One region of the Lysobacter antibioticus genome, then DNA from elsewhere that is predicted to be linked to it. Evidence: riboswitches for the same ligand, from Rfam matches in the RefSeq annotation. Region 1 holds a riboswitch; each other region holds the start of a gene.
What was found. A riboswitch is a leader RNA that binds a small molecule or an ion and turns the genes downstream of it on or off. The one in region 1 is predicted to bind cobalamin.

Region 1 (3,121 bases):
GCGATGCCGGCGCTGTCGGCGGGCACCGCGAAGGCGCTGATGCCGCGTGCGCCGTCGCCGCCGGTGCGCGCCATCACCACCAGCATGTCGGTGGCGCCGGCCCCTGAAATGAAGGCCTTGGCGCCGTTGATCAGGTAATGATCGCCATCGCGTTCGGCGCGGGTGCGCAGGGAGGCGGCATCGGAACCGGCGCCGGGTTCGGTCAGGCAGTACGAGGCCAGGCATTCGCCGGAAGCGAGCCGAGGCCCCCAGAGGTCGCGTACGGCCGGCGAGGCGTGCGCGGTCAACATCCAGGTCGCCATGTTGTGGATGCTGATGAACGCCGCCGTGGACGGATCGAGCGCGGCCAGCTCCTCGAACACGACCACCGCATCGAGCCGGGTCAGACCCGAGCCGCCGGCGGCGTCGTCCACGTACAAGCCGCAGAAACCGAGTTCGCCGGCTTTGCCGATGGCCTCGCGCGGGAAGATGCCTTGCGCGTCCCAGTGCGCCGCATGCGGCGCCAGTTCGGCCAGGGCGAAATCGCGCGCGGCCTCGCGGAAGGCGAGCTGGTCTTCGCCGAGCTGCGATGGCGGTGGATTGACCGCCTGCAGGTTCATGACGGCGGCCATCACTTTAGACTGATCGTGGTGTTGACGCCGTGGCCGAGCGTGTCGTCGTCGAACCAACGCGCGGTGACCGTCTTGGTCTGGGTGTAGAACATCACCACTTGCTTGCCGTAAGGGCCGAGGTCGCCGAGCTTGGACGCGCGCGAGCCGGTGAACGAGAACAACGGCACCGGCACCGGGATCGGCACGTTGATGCCGACCTGGCCGACGTCGATGTCTTCCTGGAAGCGGCGTGCGGCGGCGCCGGACTGGGTGAACAGCGCGGTGCCGTTGCCGTTGGGGTTGGCGTTGATCAGTTCGATCGCGGCCTCCAGGGTGTCGGCGGCGAGCACGATCAGCACCGGGCCGAAGATTTCCTCGTCGTAGATGCGCATGCCGGGCTCGACTCCGGAGAAGATCGTCGGGCCGACGAAGTTGCCGCGCTCGAAGCCCGGCACGGAGGGCTTGCGGCCGTCGAGTTCGAGCCTTGCGCCTTGCTCGACGCCGGCGGCGATCAGGCTTTCGACGCGTTCGCGCGCGGCGCAGGAAATCACCGGGCCGACGTCGGTGCCGGGCTCGGTGCCGGCATTGACCTTGAGCGTGCGCGCCTTGGCGACCAGTTCCGGAATCCAGGCTTGCGCTTCGCCGACCAGCACCGCGGTGGAGGCGGCCATGCAGCGTTGCCCGGCGGCGCCGAATGCGGCGCCGGCGAGGGCGTTGAGGGTTTGCTCCTTGTTGGCGTCGGGCAGCACCACCGCATGGTTCTTCGCGCCCATCATGCACTGCACGCGCTTGCCCGCCAGCGAAGCGCGGTGGTAGACATGGGTGCCGACCTTGGTCGAACCGACGAAGGACACGGCCTTGATGTCCGGGTGGTCGCAGATCGCATTGACCACGTCTTCGCCGCCGTGCACGACGTTGAGCACGCCCTTGGGCACTCCGGCTTGCAGCGCCAGTTCGACCAGGCGCATCGTCACCAGCGGATCTTGTTCCGACGGCTTGAGCACGAAGGTGTTGCCGGTGGCGATGGCCATCGGGAACATCCACAGGGGAATCATCGCCGGGAAGTTGAACGGGGTGATGCCGGCGCACACGCCGAGCGGCTGCAGCAGGGTGTAGGTGTCGACGCCGCCGGCGACGTTGTTGGCTAACTCGCCGAGTTGCAGGTTGCCGATCGCCGCGGCGTGCTCGACCACTTCCAGGCCGCGGAAGACGTCGCCTTCGGCATCGGCCAGGGTCTTGCCTTGTTCGGCGGTGAGGATCGCGGCGAGCTCGCCCATGTGCTCGCGGATCAGTTGCTGGTATTTGAGGAAGATGCGCGCGCGCGCGCCGATCGGGGTCTTGCGCCAGCTCTTGAAGGCCTGTTGCGCCGAACGCACCGCGGCGTCGACTTCGTCGGCGGTGGCGAACGGCACCCGCGCCAGCACTGTCTGCGTAGCGGGGTTGACGACATCGCGCCATTGTTCGGATCGGGATTCGACGAAGGTACCGTCGATCAGCAGCTTGACCGTCGCGACTTCGGTCGCGACGCGATTCATATCGTTCATTGTTTCGGCTCCGTGTCGCTCACCCGCGTGACGGGGATTGCGGAGCAAGACAAGTCGGTTCCACGCAACGGACATCCGCGTCGAGCCAGCCCGTCCGGTTGCCCACCGCAACACCCGAGGACGGCATCGCATGCGATGCCCGCCACTGGCCGGTCTCCGGGCTTGCGAGCGATGCGGAGCGATCCGCATCACCCCGACACCTTCCCGCGAAATCGCAGTGGTATTGAGTCGGGTGTTCTCGCCTACCGTTGCGGGGGCAGCGCCGGAATGGAGTCTGTCGACTCGCACCGGCTTCCCGTTTCACCCTGCTCGCCGGTACGGCGGCAGGACACCTGTGGCCGGCGGAGTGTAGGCGTCGGATCGAAAGCGAACAAGCTGCATTGCGCAAAGCTGCGCGCTCGTTCGCACGACGGCGTGGTCGGATGGCTTCGGACGCCGCATTCATCTTGTTGCTGCGCGCATGTGTGACGACTCGGCGCGGCACCGCACCGCGGCGAATGGAATGCATGGCGAGGAATGCGCCGCATGTCGGTTGCGGGAGCGCTCGCGATGTCGACCGCGTTTGCCTGTGCGGGGTTCGGGCGAAATGCCGGGCATCGCTCGATATTGTGATGGGCGGCGTGTATTCCTGGAAACGATGCAGGCGAAATGGCTGGTGCGGCGGGGACGGCTGCGGATAGGGGCATACGGATCGGCATGGGCGTGCCGCCGCGATGGGGAGCATCGGCGGCGGTGGATCGGTTCGTCGTCGAGCGTCGGCACTGAAGAATCCCGCGGGCCGTGGCCGCTCGGGTGACATTCGCATGCCGTTGCAAGATCATGGCGAGAGCGCAACGCGGCATTCTCGAAGGAGCGGTACCCGATGACCACACGCGAACGACGCAACGGAACCGAGCAGGCCAGCGCCGTGGCCTTGCGCGCAGGGCTGACCCGCGAGCAACTGGACGCGTTGACGACCTTGGAGCACTTTCGTTGGGAACTGCGTTT
Region 2 (3,121 bases), 440 kb from region 1:
AGGCCAGCAGCAGGAAGGCATACGACGGGGTTACGCAGTAATGCCCGAAGAAATCCTGGCCTCGCCCGGTGATCGCGAAGTAGTCGATGGCGACCGCGGCGAGCAGGAAACCGGCGTAGCCCAGGTGCCGGCGCAGATACAGGCCGCCGAGGAAAAACACCGCCATCGAGGCATCGGGCAGATGCAGCAGATCGCCGAAGTGATGGAAGCGCGTGGCGATCATCACGATCAACAGCAGGCAGGACAGACTTAGTTGGATGGGACCGGGCAAGCTTTTCATCGGCGACTCTCGATTGGCGCCGGCAACGCGGTGGTTGCCGGCAAAGCCCGCGGACGCGGGCCGGGAGGCTGCCCGCGCGGACGCGGGCCGAGGTTGCTGATCCGTCAGCGGGAAGGCCGGTAACGCAGGGTCAACAGGTAGTTGCGCCCGGGCTGATTGTAGAAAGCGGCGGTTTCATAACGGCGATCGAACACGTTGTTCGCCGCCAACTGCAGGCTCCAGGCCTCGTTGAAGGCATAGCCCAGGCGCAGATCGGTGAGCGCATAACCGGCGAGGCGACGCGTATTGGCCAGGTCATCATAGCGATCGCCCGCGGCGTACACGCTGGCGCCGAACGACCAGGCGCCATTGCCGACAGCGAAGCGGCGGTCGGCATCGATGCGCGCACTCTGCCGCGCACGCCGCGGCAGGAATTTGTCACGGCTGGCGCTGCGGCTGTCGTTGCGCGGGTCCAGCCAGGTCGCGCTGGCGCGCAGGTCCCAGTCGGCCAGGCGGGTGTCGAACGCCGCTTCCAGGCCGCGGATGCGCGCGCGGTCGACGTTGCCGGGCAGGCCGATCGAGGAATCGAACGCGATCAGATCGTCGATGTCGCTCTCGTAGGCATTGAGCGACCACACGTGCTGGCGGCGCTCGCCGTGGGTACCGCGCAGGCCGATTTCGACGCTGCGCGAAGTTTCCGGCGACAAGCCGGCATTGCCGTAGCCCGGGTAGTACAGCTCGTTGAAGGTCGGCGCCTTGAACGCGGTGCCGTAGCTCGCGGTCAAACGCAGCGCCTCGCTGAGGTTCCAGCCCCACAGCAGGCTGCCGGTGGTCTCGCCGCCGAACTGGCTGTCGTCGTCGCGGCGCAGGCTGGCCTGCAGCGCATGCGCGCCGAAACTCTGCTGCCACTGGCCGAAAGCGCCGCGCAGGATACGGGCGTCGCGGGCATAACGGGTGTTGCTGTCGATGCGGTCGCGCTGCCAGTCGAACCCGAGCGTGAGCAAACCGCTGCCGATGCCGAGGTCGCCCTGCACCGAGCCGAGCTGGCGTCGGGTCTCGAAGGTGCTGGAGTACTTGCCGTTCTTGTAGGTGTCGCTGAGATCTTCGCTGCGGCCGGCGCTGGCGCTGAGGCTGACGCGGTCGCTGGGGCGATAGCGCAGCTTGGCGCCGGCGACCTGCTGCACACCGTCGGCCTCGTTGTTCTGACTGCCGTCGTATTCGTTATGGTTTTCGGTGCGAAACAAGCGCGCTTCGGCGTCCCATTGCTCGTTGAAGCGGTAGCCGCCCTGCAGGGTCAGCGAATCATTGCGATAGCCATCGCGGTCGGGCGAATAGGTGAAGCAACCGGCACCGCCCGGCGAGGGCTTGCCGCGGCAGGCGTTGATGCCGTCGGTGTCTTCGTGGGCCGCGTTGATCGAATACCAGCCGCGCTCGCCCTTGCCGGCGACGCCGGCGGTGGCGCGATGGGTGGCGTAGCTGCCGATCGAGGCGCTGAAGCTCGGCACGAACGCGCCCTGCGGACGGCGGGTGAAGATCTGGATGACGCCGCCGATGGCTTCGGAGCCGTACAGGCTGGAGAACGGGCCGCGCACGATTTCGACGCGTTCGATCTGCTCGACCGGAATGTCCTGCAGCGATGCGCCGCCGCTGGTCGCCGAACCGATCTTGACCCCGTCGATCAGCACCAGCACATGGTCGGACTCGCTGCCGCGCAGGAACAGCGACGTCGCCTTGCCCGGGCCGCCGTTGTTGGCCAGCGACGCACCAGGGGTGCCGCGCAACAACTCCGGCAGCGACGACGGCTGCAGGCGTTCGATCTGCGCGCGGTCGATCACGGTCACCGCAGCGAGCGTGGCGTCCTGAGTCTGGGCGGTGCGGCTCGCGGTGACCACGACCTGGTCGAGATCGACCGCCGGCGCCGCGACTGCGGAGGCGGCGAATGCGGAACCGGCGAATACGAAAGCGCAGCGCGCGGGGATGCGCGCAAGGCGCGGAACAGCGGAAAAACGGAACGTCACGGTCGGCTCTCCATGGCCGCGCCTCACCCGCGCGGTCTAGATCAGGTCGTGACAGGGGGATGGCGGAACGGAGAGACGGCGCGCGCGCCGATGCCCCGAGACACGGCCCTCCGCCTGTCGGTTCGCGCTCCGGGCCGGTCTCCGGGCTTGCGAGCGGAGGCGGTCCGAGATCGGACCGGGTCTCCCGTACCGCGCCTTCCCGTGTCGGAACACAGTGGCGTCGTGCGGTGCGTGTACTCGCTTACCGTTGCGGGGGCAGCTCCGGATTGACCGACCTGGCGAATGCCAGAAGCGGGGACCGGATTCCCGTTTCAATCGCCGATTGTGTGTCGGCGATCACCTTGAGCGCGCGCATCTTAGCAGTCGAGCGAGGTCGGGACGCCAGGGTACGGAGGAGGAAAATGCGCGTGACTCGCCGATCAGGGCCCATCCGCGGCCTTTGCTTTCCTGGACGGACCTCGCGGCCTCCCCTAGCGCTGAAATCGTCATCCCCGCGCAGGCCGGGGTGAATGGATGCGCTTGCGAGCCACCGGCTCGCGCATCCGTGAACGCCAGGGTGCTGCGCGCCCTGGCCGGGCGATAGAGACCTCAGGCGTTCTCGCACGAAAATCCGGTGGATCCCCGCCTTCGCGGGGACGACGACTTGAGGAGGAAATCAGGGCTGGCAGAGATGAGGGCCTAACGGGATGAGGGCCAGAAAGCCCCCACCAGGCCAGGCGCAGCGGCCGGCCATCCGCCGCCGGATTCCGCAAAGAGTGTGCTTCTACCACTTTTTGACTACTTGCGTTAGGCAATATTTGGCCGCTTCATTGACCGGTTGTTACGTTCGTGTTAAATCCGAATG
Region 3 (3,121 bases), 2.6 Mb from region 1:
CTCGCGATTGCCGCAAGCCGTCGTGCGACGCCGCTGCGACAACCGCTTCGAACGAACGGCGGTTATTCCGCGCTCTTGTTGGAACGTTTCTTCGACGCGCCCGCCGTGGCCGGCGCGTCGGCATCGGCGCCCTCGTCGTCCAGCAGCGGCAGACGCCGCAGGTCGCGGGCGTACAGATCGGCCGGACTGTCGGAGGGGCAGGTCTCGTCCGGGAAGCCGAACTGCTCCTGCAAGGCCTTCGCGCATTCCGGCATGGAGGCGAAGTTCTTGCCGGTGGCCATGCACTGCGCGTCGAAATCGCGGCGGAAGGCTTCGCGGCGGCGGACGAAGTCCTCGCCGCACTTGCGGGTCAGGCGGATGCGGTCGAGATCGTCCTGGGCGGCGTTGGTGCCGTCGAGGCCGAACTGCTTGAGCTCGTCCACGGTCAACACCCGCAGGTCGCGGTTGGCGATGGTCATCATCAGGTCGGCGACGCCGGTGGCGACGCCGTTGCGTTCCAGATAATCGCGGACCTGCTGGTTGATCGCCTTCAGCTCGCGGCTGAGTTCGGCGCGCGAGGTCGCGGTCGAGCGGTCGCGCATCAGCCGGTGGATGCCGACCTTGCCCTCGATCGAGCGGGTGTCGCCGGCGGCCAGCACCAACACGCAGGCGCTGTGGCAGACCGAGTCCTCGCGCACCCAGATCGCCCAGCCCGACTCGGCGATCGAGTCGCCGGCGCGGATCGCTTCCTCGACGTGACCGCCGCTGGAGTCGATGTCGAGGATGCGGGTCTGGATCTCCATGCGCGTGGCCATGGCGGCAACGCGCTGCACCAGCGCGGTGAAACCAGCGCCGATCTTGCCCTGGTAATGCAGGCGCACCACGCCGCTGGCCTGGCACGGCGACAAGGCGTCGACCAGGCTGAAGAAGTCCAGCGCGGTCAGCGGTTTTCCGTCGCCGAAACGCGGGTAGTCGTATTCGCAGCTGATCTTGGCCACGCCGCCGTCGAGCTTGGCCGGCGGCCAGTAGGTGCCCTGCAGGATGTCGGTCTCGCTCGACGCGTCCGCGGCGGCGACCTTGGGCGACTCGTTCTGGCTGCCCATGGTGACCGGCTCGAGCCGGGCCGGCGGCGGCGCGGCGGAATCCCTCCCGCAAGCCGCCAGTCCGAGCAGGCACAAGGTCAGCGCAAACGTCCTTCTGAAAAGCATGTTCCACCCATCGGAGTCGGGATCGCGCGGGCCGTCCTGGACCCGCGCCGCGCATCGTCGCCACAGCACGAACGTTAGCCCCAGGGCCCACCAAGCTCAACGGCAGGAGGTCATGGCGTTCGCGCTCGTCAGCGTGCCGACATCATCGTCGGCGGCGCATGAACGGCAGCCGGGGAAGCCCCGGCCGCGGCGCCGTCGCCGGCTGCGGCCACAAATCGCAAACCGGGTCCACGCATCGCGATCGCGGCGATTGACTTCGCCGGTCGCGCTGCGTAGCTTGGCGGCGTGATGGTGAACATCGCTTCATGCAGATGAAGCGATGTGACAAATCGCCACCGGTTCGCACCGGCAGCGGTTAGAGGGAATCCGGTGCGGACGCCACGTCCAATTCCGGAGCTGCCCCGCAGCGGTATAGGGAACGAACTTCGTCAGGCACTGGGAGCGATCCCGGGAAGCGACGGACAGTAGGAGGCGCCTCGTGCTCCATGCCCCAAGCCCGAAGACCTGCCATGACCGGAAGGCTCGCCTTCCGTCCGACTCCGGCCCGCAAGGTGTCGGCGCTGCGTCCGGGCCCGTCCCGGCGCGGGCCGCGTCGTGCGCGCCGGTTCGCCCGCGGGGGCGAAGGTCGACACCAAGGGTTGCGGCGAAGCCGGGCGCGCGAGCGTCGGGCCGGCGCAGCCGTGGTCTCCTTCGTTGCCCTGCGCCATGCCCACGCATCGCAGGTAATCATCATGATCAGCGTCACCCATCTCGGCTTCCCGCGCATAGGCGCGCGGCGCGAGCTCAAGCTGGCCCTGGAATCGTTCTGGAAAGGCGACACGCCGGCCCAGGCGCTGCACGACACCGCCCACGGCCTGCGCGAACGCCATTGGCAACTGGCGCGCCAAGCCGGCGCCGACGTCGTGCCGTGCAACGATTTCTCCCTCTACGACCACGTCCTCGATACCGCCGTGTTGTTCGACGCGATCCCCGCGCCGTACCGCGAGGTCTACGACGAAAACCCGCTGACCGGGTACTTCGCCCTCGCCCGCGGCCTGCAGGACGGCCGTCGCGATCTGCACGCGCTCGAGATGACCAAGTGGTTCGACACCAACTACCACTATCTGGTGCCGCAGTTCGAGCGCGACCAGCGTTTCGTTCTGCGCGGCGACAAGCCGCTGGCCGAACTGGCCCAGGCGCGCGCGCTCGGCATCCAGGCGCGGCCGGTGCTGCTTGGCCCGGTGTCCTTCCTCAAGCTCGGCAAGCGCAGCGACGGCGGCGATCCGCGCGAGCTGCTCGATGCCCTGCTGCCGGCCTATGCCGAGTTGCTCGGCAAGCTCAAGGCCGCGGGCGCCGACTGGGTCCAGCTCGATGAGCCGGCCCTGGTGCTCGACCTCGACGACGACGATCGCGACGCCTATCGCCGCGCTTATGCGGCCCTGGCCGAAGCCGACGCGCCACAGCGCCTGCTGACCACGTATTTCGGTGGCCTCGGCGACAACGCCGCCCTCGCCGCGCGCCTGCCGGTGCAAGGTCTGCACGTCGACCTGGTGCGCGCGCCGCAGCAGTTGGAAAGCGTGCTGCCACTGTTGCCGGACGACCGCGTCCTCAGCCTCGGCGTGGTCGACGGCCGCAACATCTGGCGCGCCGATCTCGACGCCGCGCTGAGCCTGGCGCGTCGCGCCGGCGATCGCGCGCACTGGCTGGCGCCGTCGTGCTCGCTGTTGCACGTGCCAACCGACCTGGAGCTGGAGCGCAAGCTGCCCGCGCCGCTGCGTCACTGGATGGCCTACGCGCGGCAGAAGATCGAGGAACTGCGCCTGCTCGCCGACGCTCTCACCGGCAGCGCCGACGCCAACCGCGACCTCGCCACCGCCGCCAGCGCGCGCGCCGCGCGCCTGGCCTCGCCGTTGTTGCGCAATGCCGAGGTGCGCAAGCGCCTGGCCGCGGTCGAA
Region 4 (3,121 bases), 120 kb from region 1:
TGTTTATGCATCAACGATGCGCTAGTCGGTCGACCGGTGTGGTCGGTCGACGAATGCGATCAGTTGACCGGTGCGTAGCGCAGAGTCAGGAACCATTCGCGGCCGGGCTGGTTGAAGTACGAAGAGGTTTCGTACTCGCGGTCGAACACGTTGGCCACGCGCGCCTGCAGGCTCAGGGCCGGCGTGATCGCGTACTCGGCGCGCAGGTCGAGGGTGCCGTAGCCGCCGAGACGGGTGCTGTTGGCGACGTCGTCGTAGCGCGAACCCGAACCGACCGCGGTCGCACCGAAGCGGAACTTGCCGAAGCTGCGGTCCAGATCGATGCGCGCGCTGTGCTTGGCGCGGCGCGGCAGGTCGTTGCCCTGATAGAAGCCGACGCGGTTCTCGGTGTCGAGGACGCTGGCGCTCGCCGCCAGAGTCCATTGCGCGAACGTGGTGTCGATGCCGATCTCGGCGCCGCGCATGCGCGCACGGTCGATGTTGTTGGGCAGGTTGATCGACGAGTCGTAGGTGATCAGGTCGTCGGCGCGGGTGTCGAAGCCGTCGATGCGGGCGTTGAAACGCTCGCCGCGATAGGCCAGGCCGAGCTCCCAGGTCTTGGACTCTTCCGGGCGCAGGGTCGCGTTGCCGAAGAACGGGTAGTACAGCTCGTTGAAGGTCGGCGCCTTGAACGCGGTGCCGTAGCCGACGGTGACGCGCCAGCGCTCGGCGAAGTTCAGGCCCCAGGCCGCGCCGCCGGTGGTGTGGCCGCCGAACTGTTCGTTGTCGTCGCGGCGCAGGCTGGCCTCGAACGACTGCGCGCCGAAGCGGCCCTGGTACTGGACGAAGCCGGCCTTGTTGTCGCGCTCGCTTTCGTCGTACACGGTGTCGCTGTCGACGCGGTCGCGCAACCAATCGAAGCCCGCGCTCAGCACGTGGCCTTCGGCCAGGGTGAAGTCGCCCTGCAAGGTCGCGCTGTCGCGATCGGTCTTGAAGAACCCCATCGGCACTTCGCCGAGGAAATTATCCGAGCTGTCGACGTTGCGGCCGGCCAGCAACTGCAGGTGGATGGTTTCCGACGGGCGCCATTGCAGCTTGCCGCCGATCACCTGTTGCACGGTCTCGGAGCGGTTGACGAAGCTGCCGTCGTAATCGTTCTCGCCTTCCGCGCGCAGCGCCTGGCCTTCGATGCTCCACTGCTCGTTGAACTCGAGGCCGCCGCGCAGCGACAGGGCGTGGTTTTCGTAACCGTCGCGGTCGGGCTCGTCGGTGAAGCAGCCGGCGAACACCGGGAAGCCGGCGCCGCGGCAGGCGTTGATGCCCTCGGTCTTGCGGAAGCTGTAGTCGGCGCCGAACCAGCCGCGCTCGCTGCGACCGCCGAAGCCGGTGCCGAATTCGAGGCTGTCGTTGCTGCCGCCGCCGACGTGCACGCGCGGCGCGAAGCCCTGCTTCTCGCGGCGGGTGAACACCTGGATCACGCCGCCGATGGCGTCGGCGCCGTACAGGCTCGAACGCGGGCCGCGCACGATCTCGATGCGGTCGATCAGTGCCAGCGGCAGGTCCTGCAGCGCGGCCAGACCCGAGGTCGGCGAGCCGACGCGGATGCCGTCGACCAGCACCAGCACGTGGTCGGACTCGCTGCCGCGCAGGAACAGGGTGGTGAGCTTGCCGGCGCCGCCCTGGTTGGAAATGGTGATGCCGGCGCGGCCGCGCAGCAGGTCGTTGAGGTCGCGCGCCTGGCTGCGCTGGATGGTCTCGCGGTCCAGCACGTCGACCGGGGTCAGCGTGTCGTTGACGCTGACCGCGGTGCGGTTGGCGGTGACCACCACCTCGTCGAGGTCGGTGGCGTCGCCGGCCGGAGCGGCGATGGCGGCGGCGGGCAGCGCCAGCGCGCAGGCGATGGCGAAGGACAAGTTCAGTGCGCGCGTGGCGTGCGTGTTGCGGACGGACATGGGGACAGCTCCAGCGCGCGCACCCGGAGGCGCGCGACGACGACGGCGGAAGACGGTTGCGAGGAGGCAGCGGGCCGTGCAGACAGCCGGATAGCAGCCGCCGCGACGCCCTCCGCATCGCAACCTGTGGCGCTTCAAGGCCGGTCTCCGGACTCGCAAGCGCAGCGCCGACGCGGGGTCGGGCTGCCGATCGCGGCGCCTTCCCGTGTCGAGCACAGTGGCGGTTGCCGCGATCTGTCTTGCTTACCGTTGCGGGGGCAGTGCCGGACTGGCGCCGATCCTCCCGCAAGAGAGGGCGCGTCACCGGCTTCCCGTTTCAACCCGGCGATGGAGAAAGCCGCCGGGTCACCTTGAAGCGGTGCGCAGTCTACGCGAAGCCGGCGCCCGGGGCCAAAGCCGTGGGTGGGCGGAGGGGGCCGGCCGGAGGGGGCGCAGCGGCGTCGACGGGCTCAGTCGCGCCCGTCGTCCTCGTCGCGGCCGCCGGGGCGGTCGTCGTCCTCGTCCAGGCCGTTGCCGTCCAGGCCGCCGCCCTCGAACGCATCGTGGCGTTCTTCGGCGTGCACGGTGGTGTGCACCGGCGCGGCGGCCGGCTTGTTGCGCGGCGGCGGTAGCAGGGCGGTCGCGGCTTCGGCGGCCTGGATCAGTTGCTGCCGGCGTTCGTCGCTGATTTCCTGCCAATGGCAGTCCAGCAGCGCGCCTTCGATCGCGTAGAGCAGGTTGAGGGTCGGCTTGAAGCCGGCGCGCTTGACGCGCATGAAGGCCTCGACCGTGCCGATCGCGGAGATGTCCTCGTGCGTGCGCAGGCCGACCTGGCGCAGCCAGGCCGCGCTCTTGGGGCCGATGTTGCGCATCTTCGGCGCGGTCATGCCAGCGCCTCCACGTACACGCGCGCCAGCGCTTCCAGGCCGGCCTGGTCGTCGGCATCGAAGCGGTCCGGGACCGGGCTGTCGAGGTCGAACACGCCGATCAGGGCGTCGCCGTGGACCAGCGGCACCACCACTTCCGAACGCGAGGCGGCATCGCAGGCGATGTGGCCGGGGAAGGCGTGCACGTCGGCGACGCGTTGGGTCTGGCGGGTCGAGGCGGCCGCACCGCACACGCCCTTATCGAGCGGAATGCGCACGCAGGCCGGCAAGCCCTGGAACGGGCCGACCACGAGTTCTTCGCCGTCGTAGAAATAGAAGCCGACC

Region 2: another riboswitch for cobalamin. It lies ahead of btuB (TonB-dependent vitamin B12 receptor); the one in region 1 lies ahead of GLA29479_RS10600 (CoA-acylating methylmalonate-semialdehyde dehydrogenase).
Region 3: another riboswitch for cobalamin. It lies ahead of metE (5-methyltetrahydropteroyltriglutamate--homocysteine S-methyltransferase); the one in region 1 lies ahead of GLA29479_RS10600 (CoA-acylating methylmalonate-semialdehyde dehydrogenase).
Region 4: another riboswitch for cobalamin. It lies ahead of btuB (TonB-dependent vitamin B12 receptor); the one in region 1 lies ahead of GLA29479_RS10600 (CoA-acylating methylmalonate-semialdehyde dehydrogenase).

The regions. Positions count from the first base shown of each region.
Region 1 is NZ_CP013141.1:2,611,040-2,614,160, reverse strand. Features, by position in the region: gene GLA29479_RS10605 (acyl-CoA dehydrogenase family protein) at 1-599, opposite strand, end outside; gene GLA29479_RS10600 (CoA-acylating methylmalonate-semialdehyde dehydrogenase) at 611-2,125, opposite strand; cobalamin riboswitch at 2,265-2,485, opposite strand; gene GLA29479_RS10595 (hypothetical protein) at 2,997-3,121, shown strand, end outside.
Region 2 is NZ_CP013141.1:2,169,275-2,172,395, forward strand. Features, by position in the region: gene GLA29479_RS08740 (hypothetical protein) at 1-280, opposite strand, end outside; gene btuB (TonB-dependent vitamin B12 receptor) at 385-2,238, opposite strand; cobalamin riboswitch at 2,393-2,636, opposite strand.
Region 3 is NZ_CP013141.1:5,257,933-5,261,053, forward strand. Features, by position in the region: gene GLA29479_RS21190 (COG3904 family protein) at 63-1,082, opposite strand; gene GLA29479_RS25465 (hypothetical protein) at 1,316-1,486, opposite strand; cobalamin riboswitch at 1,507-1,713, shown strand; gene metE (5-methyltetrahydropteroyltriglutamate--homocysteine S-methyltransferase) at 1,919-3,121, shown strand, end outside.
Region 4 is NZ_CP013141.1:2,487,520-2,490,640, reverse strand. Features, by position in the region: gene btuB (TonB-dependent vitamin B12 receptor) at 60-1,931, opposite strand; cobalamin riboswitch at 2,053-2,299, opposite strand; gene GLA29479_RS10110 (TfoX/Sxy family protein) at 2,381-2,797, opposite strand; gene GLA29479_RS10105 (GAF domain-containing protein) at 2,794-3,121, opposite strand, start outside.